DNA from 3 places in the Paenibacillus sp. FSL H8-0122 genome. Region 2 is predicted to be linked to each of the others. Evidence: riboswitches for the same ligand, from Rfam matches in the RefSeq annotation. Region 2 holds a riboswitch; each other region holds the start of a gene.

Region 1 (5,597 bases), 4.1 Mb from region 2:
CCTTCCGACTGGACGATGTGGAAATCCGGCATGAAGCCGGTGACGGCTTCTAACGGCAGGTCATAGCTGATCGGCGGAACGTCCTTAAGCTCAGCAGCGAGGTACGCCTGAGTACCGTTCTTCGTAGACCACTGCGCAACCGGAGTCACGCCGAGTGCTACCAGATAATCCTCCAGATAAGAAGCAATTACACGCTGCGGATTAGCGGGAACGGTCACCTTATGTCCCATGGCATCCGTTACGGTCTTCTCCACAGCGGGTGCAGCAGTTGCTGCAGGTACCGCAGTTGCCTCCGCAGTCGCTTCCACGGTTGCTGCAGGTGCGGTGCTTGCTCCACCGTTACTGCCTGCGTTGCTATTATTATTTCCGCAAGCGGACAGCAGCAGTGTTGTAGTCATAAGTCCGGCCACCGCCAGCTTCCCGCTTCTTGATCCTTGCAGGTTGAACGAAAACATTAAATACCCCTCCTGTATGTTGTCTTCATGATTGGCAAAAGTCCTTTTACCTTCAGCTTGTCTATACTGATGATATTGATTCTCATTCTCTATGTCAACCAATAACTTATAATAACGACCAAACGGCCGTCTCCGCATCAAGCAGAAACAGCCGTCTTCCTATAATCTTCTATATTATTTATGCAGATGGAAAGGAACCGTGGCGATGACAATGTCCTTCTGATTCATCAGATAGGAGCGGATGAACAAGCTGGTCTGATTATGCAGCACCGCCTGCCACCAGTGCTTGGTCACGAATTGCGGAATCAGGACGGTAATATGATCCGTTGAAGAGGTCTTCCACTCTACTGTATCGATGAACTTCACCAGCGGGCGGATAATGCTGCGGTAGCGGGAGCGCAGGACAATCAGGCGTACGCCGGGGTTCCACTCCTCCCACTTCTGCTCCATCTTGTGAATCTCTTCTTCATCGAAGCCTACATATACAGCGACCACATTATCCGTCAATGACTTCGCATAGCTGATCGAATGCAGTACAGCGCGAGTCACACCGGCGACCGGAACGACTACGGTGCTTCCTTTGATACAAGGCTTATCGGTAGCCGGACAGATCCGCAGCTGATCGGCAATATTCATATAATGGCGGTGAATCCGGTGGAACACGATGATAACAACCGGCAGGAAGATGAAGGCCATCCACACGCTGGAGAATTTAGTGATTATGAAAATCAGGGTGATCGTTAATGTAGTGAGCATCCCCACCGTATTGACGGCGAACTTGCTCTGCCAGCCTTTCGGCTTCGTTCTGTACCATTGGACCATCATGCCAAGCTGCGACAGCGTGAACGGAATGAATACCCCTACTGCATATAATGGAATGAGTCCTTCCGTATTCCCGTGAAACGCCGCTACCAGCACAGCCGACATGACACCGAGGAAAATAATGCCGTTGGAGAAGCCCAGCCGGTCGCCGCGCACCATGAAGGCATGGGGCAGATATTTGTCTTTGGCGAACATGAACGCCAGCAGCGGGAAGGCCGAGTACGCCGTATTGGCTGCCAGGAACAGGATAACCGCCGTAATCCCCTGAATGAAGAAGTACAGTCCGCCGCGGCCGAAGGTAGACTCTGTAATCTGTGAGACCACGGTTGCCTTCTCATCAGGCATGATACCGTACCAGTAAGCGAGCAGCGTAATACCTGTGAACATTACCCCGAGAATGAGGCCCATGAGCATCAGCGTTTTGGCTGCATTTTTCTCCGCCGGCGCTTTGAAGTTAGGAATGGCATTAGAGACTGCCTCAACCCCGGTCAGAGCCGAACAGCCGGAGCTGAAGGCCTTCAGCAGCAGGAACATACTCACGTTCGATACCGCCGAGCCAATCTCAGGAACATGGGCATGGGCACCGCCGGTCATATATTTGAAGACCCCCGAGATGATGAGCACGAAGATGGAAACAACGAACAGATAGACCGGGATAGCGATGAAGGAGGCCGATTCGGTCACTCCCCGCAGGTTAACAATCGTTAAGAGCACGATAACAGATACCGCTATGAGGACAGTATGATTATGGAGATTTGGAAAAGCTGAAGTGATCGCATCCGTCCCCGCCGAGGCGCTTACCGCCACCGTCAGAATGTAATCCACCAGAAGAGAGCCGCCGGCCAGTAAGCCGGTATGAACCCCGAGGTTGGTTTTGGCTACAATATAAGCACCACCGCCCTGCGGATAAGCAAATATCGTCTGCCGGTAGGATAGAATCAGAATGGCCAGCAAGCCCAATACGGCTAATGCAATTGGCAAAGAGTACCAGATAGCGGTGAACCCGGCGGCCACCAGTACAATCAGAATTTGTTCTGTTCCGTAGGCTACAGACGAGAGCGCATCAGAAGACAGGACAGCCAGTGCTTTCACCTTGGATAACTTTTCATGATCGAGTTCGTTCGACTTCATCGGACGCCCGATCAATAGTCGTTTTACCTTGCTTACCATTGTAGTAACAGTTCCTCTCTTGGTTAAGTTGAAATGGGCTTTCCCTGCGCTGTTTTCATAAGTGGATTTCATAAATGCAGGCACCAAAATAAGCATACGGAAATGATCCGCATGCCTAATGTGCATGGTCATTATCCCACTTGTGGCTTACGAGGTTAGCTGGCGGATTCGGACTGTGGTAGCCCTACGGTTACAGGCCCTTGCGGCCCGCTCCGATTCACCCCTTTTGGCCTTGGCCAAAGTGTGGTTCCCCCGTTTTTCCTTCCGGAAAATTCAGCGCATATTCAACTTCTCACAAGGACTAATATTAAGCTACAACACGTCTTCCGTAAAGCGTGGAAACAAATGAAAAAAGAATGAAAAGCACTCAAAACAACCAAATCCATCATCCGGTATGTCTTGATCTTTCATTCTCTTTCATTATCCCTTTAACACGTGAATTTACAGGGTTTTTGCATATTATTTTTTGCTAAAATTAAGGGTATTCTCTTCTCTTCCTTCTGCCCGTCAGCTTCTTACTCAGCAGGCTCTTCTTTGCGTCCTGTCCAGAGCAGAATGGAGATTAAGGCAAAGGCTATAAGTGCAAGCAAAGGGACTGTTACAAAACCGAACCAATTCAGATAATCCTTATTGCATGGTACGCCGATGGTACAGGGAAGCACCTTGCTGAGCGCCGGAATTTTCTGCTCCGCATAATGATAAATCGAGATGCAGCCGCCGATTAGGCTGAGCGGAAGCACATAAGGAATGATCCGCTTGTCCGCCCGGTAGGTGGCAATTCCCAGCAGGAACAGCTGCGGGTACATGAAGATCCGCTGGAACCAGCACAGCCTGCACGGTTCGTAATGCAGGACCTCACTGAGATACAGGCTTCCCGCTACAGCCACCACACAGACGAACCAGGCCAAGTAGAGACAGTTACGCCGGCAGAAGGCAGAGAAGGCGGTCATTGGGCGGCCCCTGCTCCCGCTGCTGCTGTTGCTGCCTGAATCTGGGCGTCAATCGCCTCCATATTGAAAGGCTCATTCACCTTGATTCCGTTCACGAACAAGGATGGCGTATTCGTTACACCCGCATCCGTGCCCACCTGAATATCCCGCTCCAGCTCATTTACATAAGTACGCTCGTCAATGTCCTTGCGCAGCAGGTCATAATCCACCGGCAGCTCCAGCTGCTTGGCGAGACTCACCAGGAAGTCAGGCGTAGCCCATTCCTCCTCTTCATTCCCCTGATTGGCATAGATCGCATCGAAGTACTTCCAGAATGCTTCCTGGTTCTGATGATACACCGATAGGGCTGCCAGGGAGGCCGTTCTCGAATCCTTGCCGATGAAGGCCAGATTCACGAAATAGAAGGCTGCTTTATTCTGATCTACATAGCCCTGAACGATCTGCGGCTTGATGACACCGGTGAACTGGGCGCATGCCGGACATTTGAAATCGCCGAATTCCACAATTTTGACCGGAGCATCCTCCTTGCCCAGCCGCATCATTTCACTGTAATTGAAGGCAACAGGCTTGCTGTCTGAGCCTGCAGGCGAAGAATCCTTGGAAGCAAGCATGAATAAGCCTACAAAAATAATAATGACGATGGCCACCGTACTCACGATCAGAATTCTCGTTTTCTGCTTCTGCTGCTCCTGCTCTGCCCTGCGCTTCTCCTGCTTGCTCATCTGGGGAGCCGTGACATTGTTCTTTTTTGTTTTGCTCAAAGAGAGTTCCTTTCCGTCCTCAGGACTATCGTGATAAAAGAATAGTTACTTTCAAATTATATAATGTTAACTCTCTTGTTGGCAATCGCTGTCTTATACGGCTTCATTCTCGTCTGCTGACTCCCCTTCCCCTGTATCCTTGCCGAAAAATACCTCCGGGGAATGCTCCTGCGACTGCAGCTTAATTCTGAAGAAGAATTGTGTGCCGCCCCCTTCTGCCGGTTCTGCCCAGATTTCTCCTTGCATCAGGTCCACCAGCTTCTTGCAGATCGCCAGGCCCAGACCCGTGCCGGGGTACTTGCGGGTATGCGACCCGTCCACCTGCGAGAAGGACTGGAAGAGCAGCTGCAGCTTATCCGGTGAGATGCCAATGCCGGTGTCGCGTACCATGAATTGCAGCGCCTGAGCGGTCTCCCTGACGCCATAGGACTCCACTTTAACCGTTACCGTGCCGGATGGCGTGAATTTCACCGCATTGCCGATCAGGTTGATGAGAATCTGGCGGATACGCGCAGCATCCCCGGTGAACTTGTCGGGAAGTCCCTCCTCGATCAGAAGCTCAAGAGATAACGGCTTGTCTTGTGTGCTCACCATGAACAGGTCCATACAGCCCTGGAGCAGCGCCTTCAGCCCGAAAGTATCCTTGTTCAGTGAGAGGCCATCCGCCTCCAGCCGGGAGATATCGAGAATATCGCTCATCACATGCAGCAGAGCGTGGCTGCTTGTACTCTGAAGCCGCAGGAGCTCCAGATGCTCAGGATTGCTGATCTCCTCGGACAGCAGCTGGTTGACACCGATAATGCCGTTCAGCGGCGTGCGGATCTCATGGCTCATGGTGGCGAGGAACTCGCTTTTCATCGTCACAGCACTCTCCGCGGCATCCCTGGCCTCCAGCAGCTCATACTGATACTTCATCAGGGCAGTCACATCCTCGGCCACAATATAGACCCACTGCTCCGTATGATGCAGCAAAGGAAAGACAGTGACACTACAGATCAGCTGCTCCCCGCCTTTGCTCCGGACCTTCAGCTCCAGCTTGGAGGACTGCCCCCGTGAAGCGCGCGTTATGGCATCCCGTACGGCCGCTTCATCCCGTTCGCTGTATAGTATCGCCTTATAATTCCCCAGTTCTTCGCTGCTATATCCGGTAATGTCCCGCAGAGCAGGATTAGCACTGATTATCTTCTTACGAGCAGGATCAATGCAGATCACCATATCAGGATTATGCTCGAACAGCGCAGTATACCGCTGCTCATTGAAGGCAGCTGACTGGAGTACCCGCTGCCGGTCCCTGTACAACAGGGCAAGGACGATCGACACAATAAACAGAAAGGAGCCGCAGAGGATCATTCCCAGTATCGAATCCTGCAAATAGAGCACATGCGCGGCTGCACTGGACGGTTCTCCTAGAGGGAAGGAAGCGCCCGCCATGGCAGCGT
Region 2 (5,597 bases):
GCTGTCCAGACCGGCGGCATCCACGATTTTGTCCAGAATATTCTGATCGATCAGAAAGTTCTGGCCCAGGCTTTTTTTGAAGGAGAATCCGTAACGCTGAATTATCGCTTTGGTTCTTGTTGGGGACGAGATATTCTCGATACCGCTCATGAAGTAATGCCTCCCTGATCAATTTGGGCGAGGGCCTGCGCGAACTCTTCGCGGGTAATGCCGAACATCGCCAGACGTTTGTACAGCTGTTTGCCATTGCAATAACCGATACCGAGCAGATTGCCAAGCTGCATTCTGCGCTCAGCCGCCCGGGGATGCACCATCAGCCCTGCGGCCATAAGCTCATCCAGCCCGATGATGGGCGGCGCCCCCTCGAAGGAGGTATGTACATGCTCCAGCGCATGGCGGATAGCCTCAGGCGAAGCATTCTCTATTCCGATATCTCCTTTGCGCGTTGCATCCTTCTCAGGGATGAAGGCATGCTTGCAGCCCGGCACCTTGGCCGCGACGATTTTGCGGATTCGCTCTCCGGCATGATCCGGGTCGGTAAGAATGATTACACCCCGGCGCTCCATGGCCAGCTTGATCTTGGCAATGACCCTGCTATCCACTGCCGAACCCCCGGTTTCAATCGTATCGGCCTCAACCGCCCGCTTAACGGCAACGGTATCACTTTTCCCTTCAACCACAATTAGCTCTTTAATCATAAATATTTTTACTCCTTACTCCAGAACGCAAAAAGAAGAGGATTCGCTCCCCTTCTTTTTGGCTAAAGAATGTATAAGTGATGAGCGGCAGCTCTCTGAAATTTCGTAAGTGCTTCCCTCACTATATCGTATTAACCGCTAATTTGCAAAAGACTTTACGTTTAGTTCAGCTCCGGCTTCACAGGTCCGATCACATAGAGTGTGCGCGACTTGCGGCCGAAATTACGGGCATGACTCAGTGAATCGTAATAGACATCCACCTTGTTGCCTTTGATGGCACCGCCGGTATCCTCTGCTCGGCGAAACCCTAATCCTTCAATGTACACCCACCAGCCGATTGGTATAACCCTAGGATCTACAGCAATAGTGCGGCCTTCCGTTACGCGTGTGCCGGAGGCAGTACGTGTTCCAATACCCGGTTCCTGCGACGAATACGCGGTCATGGATACGTTTTTGATCATTCTTTTGTACTCGAAATCCACACCAGCCTTACTGGTAACATTACTGGCCTTTGCGCTCGCTTTAGATGACTTGGAGGTTGTTACAGGTTTGGAAACTTTGGCAGTAACTACGACGGGCTTAGGAAGCGGCTTGGTTCCAATGGCAATGACTTTGTCCTTGGTAACCGTCTGTACTTCCTTGCCGATCATGCGCATGGATGCCAGCTCGCCATCTTGATAGATCTTCTCGATGTGCTGGACCATTACGCCAGGCTTACCTGCCTGTGCCACTCTTACGGTTCCCTTGGTCAATGAGGGGTCTGCTGTCTTAATGACCCGGAAAGGCAAATTAGTTGTCCGTTGAACCACATGCTTGTTAATCCGGACAATTTTGATTTCCATGTCTGCAGATACTGCGGTTTCTAGCGAAGGGTAAATCTTGTCTAAGCCTTCCAGGCTGTAGCCCAGCTTGTCGATGGCCTGACCAATGGTATCCTCGGTCGTAAATAACGTCTCGGTCTTTCCGTCTACGGTAAGAGCGAACTTCTGCGCAGTGTTAATCACGATACGGTCGCCGTCTTTTATTTCATCACTAAGGCCAATAGATAATTCATCATGCGCCTGCAGCGAAATCTGTTCCTTAGCCAGCACATCACTGAACAGCGTTTCCCGCGTCTCCAGTGTCTGTACCTGTCCGTCTATTACTAGGGTAATTTCTTTTTTGCTCTGACCGTGTACGTACAGCAGTATTAACAGTGCGATAACAATCGATGCCACACCGGCAAGTAAAACTACGCGGGGATTCACTTGCTTCAACCGTAATGCGAAAGACCTGCTGGATGATTGCGAATCATGGGATACCTCTGGTTGGAATACGCCCACTCTTTCCATCCTCCTTACATAGCCCCGTCGTCCAAGTTAGTTCAAGGTGACTGTATCACTTCTGACGAAACTAGGTTTGAGTTTGCAACAGGATACGCCCGCACTTGCTTCAGCGTTTCCTGCTCATGGATCGCCTGCTCGGCATAGTTACTCCGGAGATCTGTTATATAACAGTATGCCGGGAGCATTCTCATTATTCAAAACAAAAGAAGCCTAAAAAGAGCTCATAGAGGACTCTTTCGTGGCTTCCCGGTGTCGAATACGTCGGAATGCTTATGCACGAGGTTTCCTCTCTTACTTGCGCTTACGGGGTTAGCTGTCGGGTTCGGACATAAGAGAGACGCCCTATCTCAGGTCACCCGCTCACGGCGGTTGCCCTCAAATTCACCCCAAAGACCACGTAAAGAAATCAAATAATGCCTGCGGCAATTCTGTGCCAGTACTCTTGTACGTTCATGCGGCAGCGCATTATTGGTTCCCCCGTTCTCCATACGGAGACTCAGCGAGACGATCCATGAAATTAGTGACTGTCACAGTTACAACAGCTCACTGCACTGAAAAGATGATATCCTGTTTTGATACATGTTGTAAAGGACGATTCAACCACGTTTACGTAAAAAAATGATTAAAATATTGTAATAATCGGCCGTTTTTCCGTCATAAAAGTTTAATATATCCGCTATACTTCATTTTTCACCGCTTTTACTCCTGTTTTCAGAGTATCCCAAATCGTTCCAGTGCGTTCGCATACGTAATTTCCGCCAATTCCTGTAATTCAATCCCTTTTATTGCCGCGGCCGCCTCCGCTACCAGCCTCACATGAGCGGTCTCATTTCGCTTGCCCCGGAAGGGGTGCGGAGTCAGATATGGGGAGTCGGTTTCGATCAGCAGCCGGTCCAGCGGAGTCTGGGCAAGCACCTCTTTGGGCACCCGGGCATTCTTGAACGTAATCGGTCCTCCAAAAGAAAGATGGAAGCCCAAATCAAGACACATCTTGGCACTTTCCCAGCTCCCGGAGAAGGAGTGCATTACCCCGCCAACCTCGCCCGCCTTCTCCTCGCGGAGTATACGGATCACATCTTCATGAGCATCACGGTTATGAATGCTGATTGGCATCTTCAGCTCACGGGCCAGCCCGATCTGCTTGCGGAATACTTCATGCTGCACATCCTTAGGAGAGGTATCCCAGTAGTAATCCAGCCCAATCTCGCCGATGGCAACCACCTTGGGATGAGCGCATAAGGAGGCGATCCATTCCATGTCTCCGTCCTTCATCGTGATGGCATCCTGGGGATGCCAGCCAACGGCTGCATAAATATAATCATATTTCTCGGCAAGCTGCATGGTGGTCGGTATCGTATCCCGGTTAAAGCCGATGTTGATCATCTTGCTGACGCCGGCTTCCAGCGCCCTGGAAATGACCTCTTCGCGGTCTTCGTCGAATTGTGGAGCATCCAGATGGGTATGGGTGTCGAATAACTGCATTACATTACATCCTTTCGGCCTGTTGTTGTATCTATAATTCCAAGCATGATCTGATTATTTGGCAAAAATCTCTGCGATGGACGGCGGCAGCTGTGGAAGGGCTTTCTGCAGTCTGTCCTGCGGAAAATACAGATGGTATCTGCCGCGGTGAATACCACTGATAGAACGAACAATATCCGAGACCTCCGAGATTTCCCTCAGCCGGTCATGCTTGTCCAGAAGCAGGATCTGCTTGCTGTCAAAGCCGTCTCCCGGACGGAACACATCATAGGGAAGATCGGTGGGATAATCAATTTCCAGATCATAATCGGGCCGGAGTCCCGCACCGGCGAAGCTGCGGCGGATTTCGTCAATCGTGTCAGAATCCAAATGCTCCATCTCCACATATTTATACAGTTTACGATGGATAAACCGGCTGCACAAGTCGCTCAGGATGTCATCCTCCTCCAGCGTCCACTGCATGAAGGCAGTCTGCATCAAGGCTTCATCCAGCAGCAGGTACTGCCCTACCGTTACCTCTCCGCTGAACAGATCACTTAAGGGCTCGATCATGAAGCGGAAGGTATGCTGCTGCTGCACCAGCTCCTTGGCCCGGCGGAGAATCTGCCTGAGAATAATCTCAGAGCTGCGGGTTACCGGGTGGAAATAGACCTGCCAGTACATCTGGTACCGTGACATCAGGTAATCCTCAATCGCATGCATCCCTGATTCCTTCACAACCACCCGGCCGTCATAAGGGCGCAGCATCCGCAGAATCCGGTCGATGTCGATGGTTCCATAATTCACCCCTGTATAATATGCATCCCGGAGCAGATAATCCATCCGGTCCGCATCCAGCGGTCCCGACACCAAATTGACAACAATTTCATGCTCATAGGTTTTGGAGATGACCGAGGCTACTTTACCGGGGAAATCTTCGGCCACATCACGCAGAATAGCCGTAATCTCTGTATCCTCCAGAATGATACGGCAGGTCCAGTCTTCATGATCCATTTCGAAAGCTTCTTCTATAGAATGGGAAAATGGGCCATGCCCCAAATCATGCAGCAGTGCCGCACACAGGGTAAGCAGTCTCTCCTCCGGCATCCAGTCCTTATAGCCGCTCCGTTCAAACTGGGAAATAATCCTCCGCGTAATCTCATATACCCCCAGAGAATGGGAGAACCGGCTGTGTTCCGCCCCGTGAAAGGTCAAATAGGAGGTGCCCAGCTGCCGGATGCGCCGCAGACGCTGAAATTCCATCGTGTTGATCAATCTCCAGATAATAGTGTCCTGTACGTGGATGTAGTTGTGGACCGGGTCCTTAAATACCTTCTCTTCTGACAGCGGTTGCTTCATGAAATCATCTCCTTTTCTTGTTTTATATAATATATTGTCGCTCTTTGTCGAATATTAGCGATTCATATACTGCCAAATCGACAAACATCTTCATAAGCTTTTTTAGAGTGATTTGCCCGATCAAACGCGGAATAAATGTGGTCTCAAAAGATTCCTTAAAATTAGCCTGAAAAAAGGTTGACTGTTTTGGGAATGGTTGGTATTATAAATATCATAAAACAGTGAAGAATGTCGAATAATGACGCTTTTGAACATTGAGAGGAGCAACGATTGTAATGATGAAATCAACAGGAATTGTACGTAAGGTAGATGAGCTTGGACGGGTCGTTATTCCAATTGAATTGCGTCGCACCCTAGGCATTGGAGAAAAAGATGCGCTCGAAATTTACGTGGACGGTGAGCGGATCATGCTTAAGAAATACGAGCCTGCTTGCATTTTCTGCGGTAATGCTGAGAATGTAACTTACTTCAAAGGTAAAATTGTTTGTCATGAATGCATTTCGGCTATCCCTACCCCTGTGACAAACTAAAATAAATAGGGTATAATAGGAACTAATCCAATTGTTAATTCTAACCTTTTTATATCTCCTTGGCCTCCCGTTCGCGCGGGAGGTATTTTTTTGTGTGTACCCTCCCAAACCCTCCCTACAGGGAGGGCCCCAAGGGCCCCGGCACTCTAGACACCCGGAAGCTTGGCGGATCTCTGCAGCGGACGCGGAAGGAAGCGGGGTTCGGCGGTGGACCGGCCCTTTTC
Region 3 (5,597 bases), 4.0 Mb from region 2:
ACCCGCCACGACAGATACCGGAATGTTCAAGAATTCACTGACAAAGTATCCCGCAAGCAGAACCGCAAGTACAAACCAGGATAGCTTAAACATCTGCTTGTCTTTAATAGCCGCTTCAGGTTTTTTTAGCTGGGAGCTATCGAAGTTTCTTGGAATACTTTTACGGAAAAAGAGATAGAGCACAAAGATGCTTGCCCCTAAAGAAAATAAGGTTGGCATTAACATCCGTCCGGCGTATTCCATAAAGGTTAGCCCGAAAAAGTCGGCCGATACGATATTCACCAAATTGCTTACAATCAGGGGCAAAGACGTAGTATCTGCTATAAACCCGCTAGCAATGATGAACGGAAAAACCTTTTTCTCATCAAAATTCAGCGCACGGACCATAGCCAGCACAATGGGTGTTAGAATGAGCGCTGCCCCGTCATTAGCAAAAAATGCCGCTACTACAGCACCAAGAATGATGACATAGATAAACATTCGGGTTCCATTCCCGCTAGCAGCTTTGGCCATATGTAAAGCAGCCCATTCGAAGAATCCAATTTTATCGAGGATTAACGAGATCAAGATGATTGCTACAAAGGCCAGTGTGGCATTCCACACAATCAGCGTAACATCCAGAACATCATTCAAGCTGACGACACCGGCAATTAAAGCGAGTAACGCTCCGCCGCAGGCAGACCATCCAATGGACAACTTTTTAGGCTGCCAAATGACAAAAATCAAAGTGACTATAAATATCAGACTTGCCAGAGCTACCAATGGTATTCCCCCAGTTTATGTCTAAATACCACGCATCCGAACACTCCCTTCAAAGAGTTAAGTTTAATCTCAGGCATCATTATATAATTATACACTTATATATTCAATAGAAAACTGTCATTCGCAGCAAACAGCATTAGACGGTTTATTCAAATGCAGTAAAAGGTCACTCGCATTCGGGGTAAGATTTAGGATGGCCTTAACATGGGGTTTATCAACTATATTTAAAGAATAATAGACCCACTGCCCCCTTTTCTGTTCCTTTACCAATCCGCTGCTTTTTAATTTACGTAGATGCTGACTAACGGCTGGCTGAGAAATGTCAAAGAGATCCACGAATTCACATACACACCACTCTCGCTCTTTTAAAAGAATTAGAATTGTGAGACGTGTTTTATCTCCAAGGAGCTTTAAATCTTCTGCAAGATCATTTAATGTATCCAATTTTGAATCTCCTCTCTTCGTATATAAGACAATACTTATATTCTAATACCTTTATCATCAATTATCAACTAAGCAAAATTTATATTTGCACTTTGCAACTAAATGCAGTATAACTAGTTCAAGAGGTGAAAACAATGGAAACTCCAAGAGAACTACTCCAAATTATGAGTCGGCGTTTAGGATTACTCAATAAGGATTGCTGTAGCGTAGGAGGATGTAATCTTTCCGCTACCCAAAGTCATCTGTTATATGAGATCGATCGGAGTCACAATCCTTCCATGCAACAAGTCGCCGAAACACTTGGCACAGATATTACAACCTTCAGCAGACAAGTTCAATCTCTGGTGAAAATGAATTTGGTTAAAAAGACATCTGATCCCACAGATCGAAGAATTTATAACCTGTCACTCACTCCTGAAGGTAAAATGGTAGCTACAACTATTGATCAACAAATGAATGAATACCTGAACGAGGCCTTCTCACACATGAGTGAGTTTGAAGTAGAAACATTACTACGGTCCATTAAGCTTTTCAACGAATCTATGGGAAAACTCAGCAATTGCTGCGCACCCGTAAAAGGGTGACCTTCTCTTTTACTTGTATATTGCAAATTATTTCAGCTAAGGAGTGTATAATCATGAGCAAGCTTACTAATGATCAAATCCGCCAAAATGTACGGGGCCGCTATCAAAAGATTGCTGTAAGAAACGTTGAGACTTCCCCATCCAGCCGAACTTCTGCTGACAGCAGTTGCTGTGACTCCCCATCTGATTTCAGTGCCATATCTGCTAAGTTGGGATATTCCAGTGAGGACCTCGCTTCAGCTCCCGAAGGCGCAAATTTAGGTCTTGGTTGCGGTAATCCGCAGGCTATTGCTGAACTGCAGGCGGGTGAATATGTTTTGGACCTTGGGAGTGGCGGCGGATTTGATTGTTTCCTGGCTTCCCGGCAGGTAGGTAATGAAGGCCATGTTATAGGTGTGGATATGACACCTGAGATGATCAGTCGAGCAAGAGATAATGCCCTTAAAGGTAAGTTCAGTAACACTGAATTCAGATTGGGCGAAATAGAGTATCTTCCTGTCGCTGATCATTCGATCAACGTCATTATCTCCAACTGTGTAATTAATCTCTCCCCAGACAAACAGCAAGTATTCCGTGAGGCTTATCGTGTTCTTCAGCCTGCCGGTCGTCTTGCCATATCAGATATCGTAACTACAGCTGAGCTTCCTCCTGAGATCAAAAATGACCTGGATGAATTATATTCGGGTTGTATCTCAGGCGCCTCTTCCATTGCCGATTTGGAGATCATACTTCAGGAATGCGGCTTTACTGATATCAGCATTGAACCAAAGGACGAATCTAAAACATTCATTAAAGATTGGGTTCCAGGTGCGAACGTTGACCAATACATCGTCTCTGCTGTAATTAAAGCGAGAAAGTAATCTTAAGGGGGTGTTGATATGATCAGTACATTAACTGTCCGTCAGGCCACACCTGAGGATATTGAAAGCATTCTTCGTATCTACAATCAGGGGATCGAGGACCGGATCGCTACACTTGAAACAGAGATGAAAGACTCCTCATATATGGAATCATGGTTCAACGATCACCAAGGCCGTTTTAGCGTTTGGGTTGCTGAACGCGAAGGTGCAGTCGTGGGCTGGGCCTCACTGAACCCATATTCTCACCGTTGCGCGTATAACGGCGTCGCTGACCTTTCTGTATATATTGATCGAAGCTTTCGTGGGCAAGGTGTAGGCAGCTCCCTCCTAGAGTCCATACACAAGGCGGCAAAAGAAAATAGCTTTTATAAAATTGTTCTCTTTACCTTTCCGTTTAATGAGAATGGTCAAGGCTTGTACCGGAAGATGGGCTACCGGCAGGTTGGTGTATTTGAGAAGCAAGGATTGATGGACGGAGCGTTTATTGATGTGATGATTATGGAGAAGCTACTATAAAAATGAAGATCAAAAGGAGAAGTTCCATCCGCAAACGGAGGAACTTCTCCTTTTGATCTATTCCTACAATCTTACTTTCATGGAGGCTCCGCATATCGGGCCTGTAAACAGGAGGATCTTAAACATTATATCTGATCTTAATATCATGATTAAAGAAGCATTAAGATTCATTTAGCCCCATTTAGGTTGCATTAAAAAGTTAATAAATACGCGATAACTTCAGAAAATCGGGGATGAATGCTAGATTACAAGGGATTTTCTTCATTTTTATATCCTATAGAGTCTTATTTAGTCTCCTAGAGAACTTTCAGCATTTTACAAACAGTGATGCTCAGCGTAAGATTCCTTTTAACAAATGCTGAATTCCCGTCAGGCGGGAAGCGGGGGAACCAAATGGCTGTGACCAGCCGAAATGGGGTGAATCCAAAGAAGATTGAACTCTTCACTGGTAGGACGACTCTCACCGTCCGAATCCGTCAGCTAACCTCGTAAGCACTGGAGAGAGCCTGCATTAACCATGCTTTTTTGCTGCGATCCCGCAAAACCTTTCCATTACACTTATCCATCGTACAGAAAACCAAATATTCCGTTTGGCTTGAGCATGCTGCTGTATGTGAGAATGAAACTGAACTGACAGCCTATGTAGCCACAGCTGAGCAGACCCATAATCTGCAGCGTTATATGAAATCTATAGACAACCTAGGAGGCATTATTCATGATTAACGCCAGACTGTCACGAATCGAGTTGTTCGCATTTAGCTGCCGCCCTTCCTTCCTGCATATTTCAGAGCCTTACGGATGCTGGTATGGGGTGTTGAAGTTAACCTTCGGAGGACAGATCAGCTATGGGAATTGCATTCTTTGTGCGGGTGACAATGCGGTGGATTTAATCAAATGGGGCTCTTTTCTGAAAGAGATATGTCATTGTACTGCAGAAGAAGCCACAGAATACGTCCGGATGCACGGACAAGAATGGGCTCCCAATCAACTTAACATGATCAAGACTGCACTCGATAGTATGTTCATTCAAAATGACCAAATCCGAATGAAGGTAGGAGCCGGATCGGAGCGGTATCGCCATCAAAGGACAGAGCAAAGAATCCATTCAATTAATACGGTGAAGAGTCATCTGAATCCAACCATTTTATTTGCAGAATCGGTATCCTATTATTCACTGCTATAGACATGATCAATTTAAATTATCAAAACTCCAGTTGATCAAAAATCTTAACGAAGATTTTCGCAATGTTCTTGGCATCATCGATACCTCTATGGTGAGTACCTTCAAGCGGCAATTCAAGCATAGTCAAGGCTCTCTCCATGCCTACGCCCCGCTCCCTGCCAATCATCCTCCCGTGCTGATGCTTGAGACTGATATGGTTATCCGTCCATTCACTTGCGATTTGATGTAGTGAACAGTCCTTCTGCAACTGGTTTTTATCATAAAACCCCCAGGAGCAGAGGACATGAGGTTCATTGCCTATCCACTCTTGGAATTGACTTATTGCCTGCGGAAAATACATTGCAGCATCCACATCCGCCTGAGAGATGGAGGTAAGCCGCTTACAAAAATCAGAAAGCTGCGGGCTTAATGCAGGCTTGACAAAAATTTGGAACTCGCTCACAGTCTTGAGCCTTTCATTGAGTTTTACGGCTCCGATCTCGATAATTTCGTTTTGTCTTTTGCGGTCATTTTCCCAACAAGTGGCTTCCAGATCAAAAATGATATAGTTCATACCTGCTCCTTTTCTCTATAACCATTCAGTTTGTCATACAACATTTGCGGCATGGCCCGGAGTGTTCGGTCATTCTGCTCTTCAGGAGTAACGTGCGGTTCACTGAGCAGCCAATGTCTGGTCATATTGGAACAGGCATAAGCATGGTAGTTCAAGGAAAATTGCAGATCTTTCATTACAGGAGCTTGCGCGCCTTGTGACAGTGAAGCCAGAAACAAATTTGCCGGGTATGTCTGGGAATGCTCCAATAGGGAATTTTGTCCACTGTCCATCAGGACTTTTTTATAAAATGCTCTTTTCTCATTAAGCTTTTGAAAGAAAAGAGAGGTGACTTTGCTCCATGATTCGTTTGCGTTTTCCGCCATCACTTTATTCAAATCCGAGGAGTAAATCCAATTGACCAATTCATATTTATCATGGAAGTGATAGTAGAATGTCTGGCGGGGAACGCGGCAGTGATTTGCCAGCATGGTTACCGTGATTTTCTTAAAAGGCACGTGATTTAATAGCTCAATTATGGCTTCTGCAAACATGGTCTTCGTCATATCTTTTGTAGGCATCGTTGATTTCACCTTCCATTCCTATTATGACAAAATGATGAGCAACGGCAAAAAAATTGTCACTTGCCTTCAAGTGTCTATATTCTATAAGACTTAGTTAATTATACAATGCTAATGCATTTAAGTTAATTAACG

The links. Region 2 has a riboswitch for cyclic di-AMP ahead of NSS64_RS28505 (3D domain-containing protein). Riboswitches for the same ligand answer to the same signal wherever they lie in the genome.
Positions count from the first base shown of each region.
Region 1: linked by a shared signal. The riboswitch ahead of NSS64_RS11300 (APC family permease) and the one ahead of NSS64_RS28505 (3D domain-containing protein) in region 2 are both predicted to bind cyclic di-AMP.
Region 3: linked by a shared signal. The riboswitch ahead of NSS64_RS11810 (hypothetical protein) and the one ahead of NSS64_RS28505 (3D domain-containing protein) in region 2 are both predicted to bind cyclic di-AMP.

Region 1 is NZ_JBBOTB010000001.1:2,560,635-2,566,231, reverse strand. Features, by position in the region: gene NSS64_RS11305 (ABC transporter substrate-binding protein) at 1-455, opposite strand, end outside; gene NSS64_RS11300 (APC family permease) at 630-2,447, opposite strand; cyclic di-AMP (ydaO/yuaA leader) riboswitch at 2,576-2,736, opposite strand; gene NSS64_RS11295 (disulfide oxidoreductase) at 2,963-3,397, opposite strand; gene NSS64_RS11290 (DsbA family protein) at 3,394-4,158, opposite strand; gene NSS64_RS11285 (sensor histidine kinase) at 4,252-5,597, opposite strand, start outside.
Region 2 is NZ_JBBOTB010000001.1:6,660,390-6,665,986, forward strand. Features, by position in the region: gene rsmA (16S rRNA (adenine(1518)-N(6)/adenine(1519)-N(6))-dimethyltransferase RsmA) at 1-150, opposite strand, end outside; gene rnmV (ribonuclease M5) at 147-698, opposite strand; gene NSS64_RS28505 (3D domain-containing protein) at 860-2,020, opposite strand; cyclic di-AMP (ydaO/yuaA leader) riboswitch at 2,307-2,535, opposite strand; gene NSS64_RS28510 (TatD family hydrolase) at 2,735-3,505, opposite strand; gene NSS64_RS28515 (HD domain-containing protein) at 3,560-4,843, opposite strand; gene NSS64_RS28520 (AbrB/MazE/SpoVT family DNA-binding domain-containing protein) at 5,119-5,373, shown strand.
Region 3 is NZ_JBBOTB010000001.1:2,671,839-2,677,435, forward strand. Features, by position in the region: gene NSS64_RS11785 (arsenic transporter) at 1-768, opposite strand, end outside; gene NSS64_RS11790 (ArsR/SmtB family transcription factor) at 880-1,206, opposite strand; gene NSS64_RS11795 (MarR family winged helix-turn-helix transcriptional regulator) at 1,341-1,790, shown strand; gene NSS64_RS11800 (arsenite methyltransferase) at 1,844-2,650, shown strand; gene NSS64_RS11805 (arsinothricin resistance N-acetyltransferase ArsN1 family A) at 2,672-3,166, shown strand; cyclic di-AMP (ydaO/yuaA leader) riboswitch at 3,513-3,676, shown strand; gene NSS64_RS11810 (hypothetical protein) at 3,882-4,349, shown strand; gene NSS64_RS11815 (3'-5' exonuclease) at 4,369-4,902, opposite strand; gene NSS64_RS11820 (TetR/AcrR family transcriptional regulator C-terminal domain-containing protein) at 4,899-5,462, opposite strand.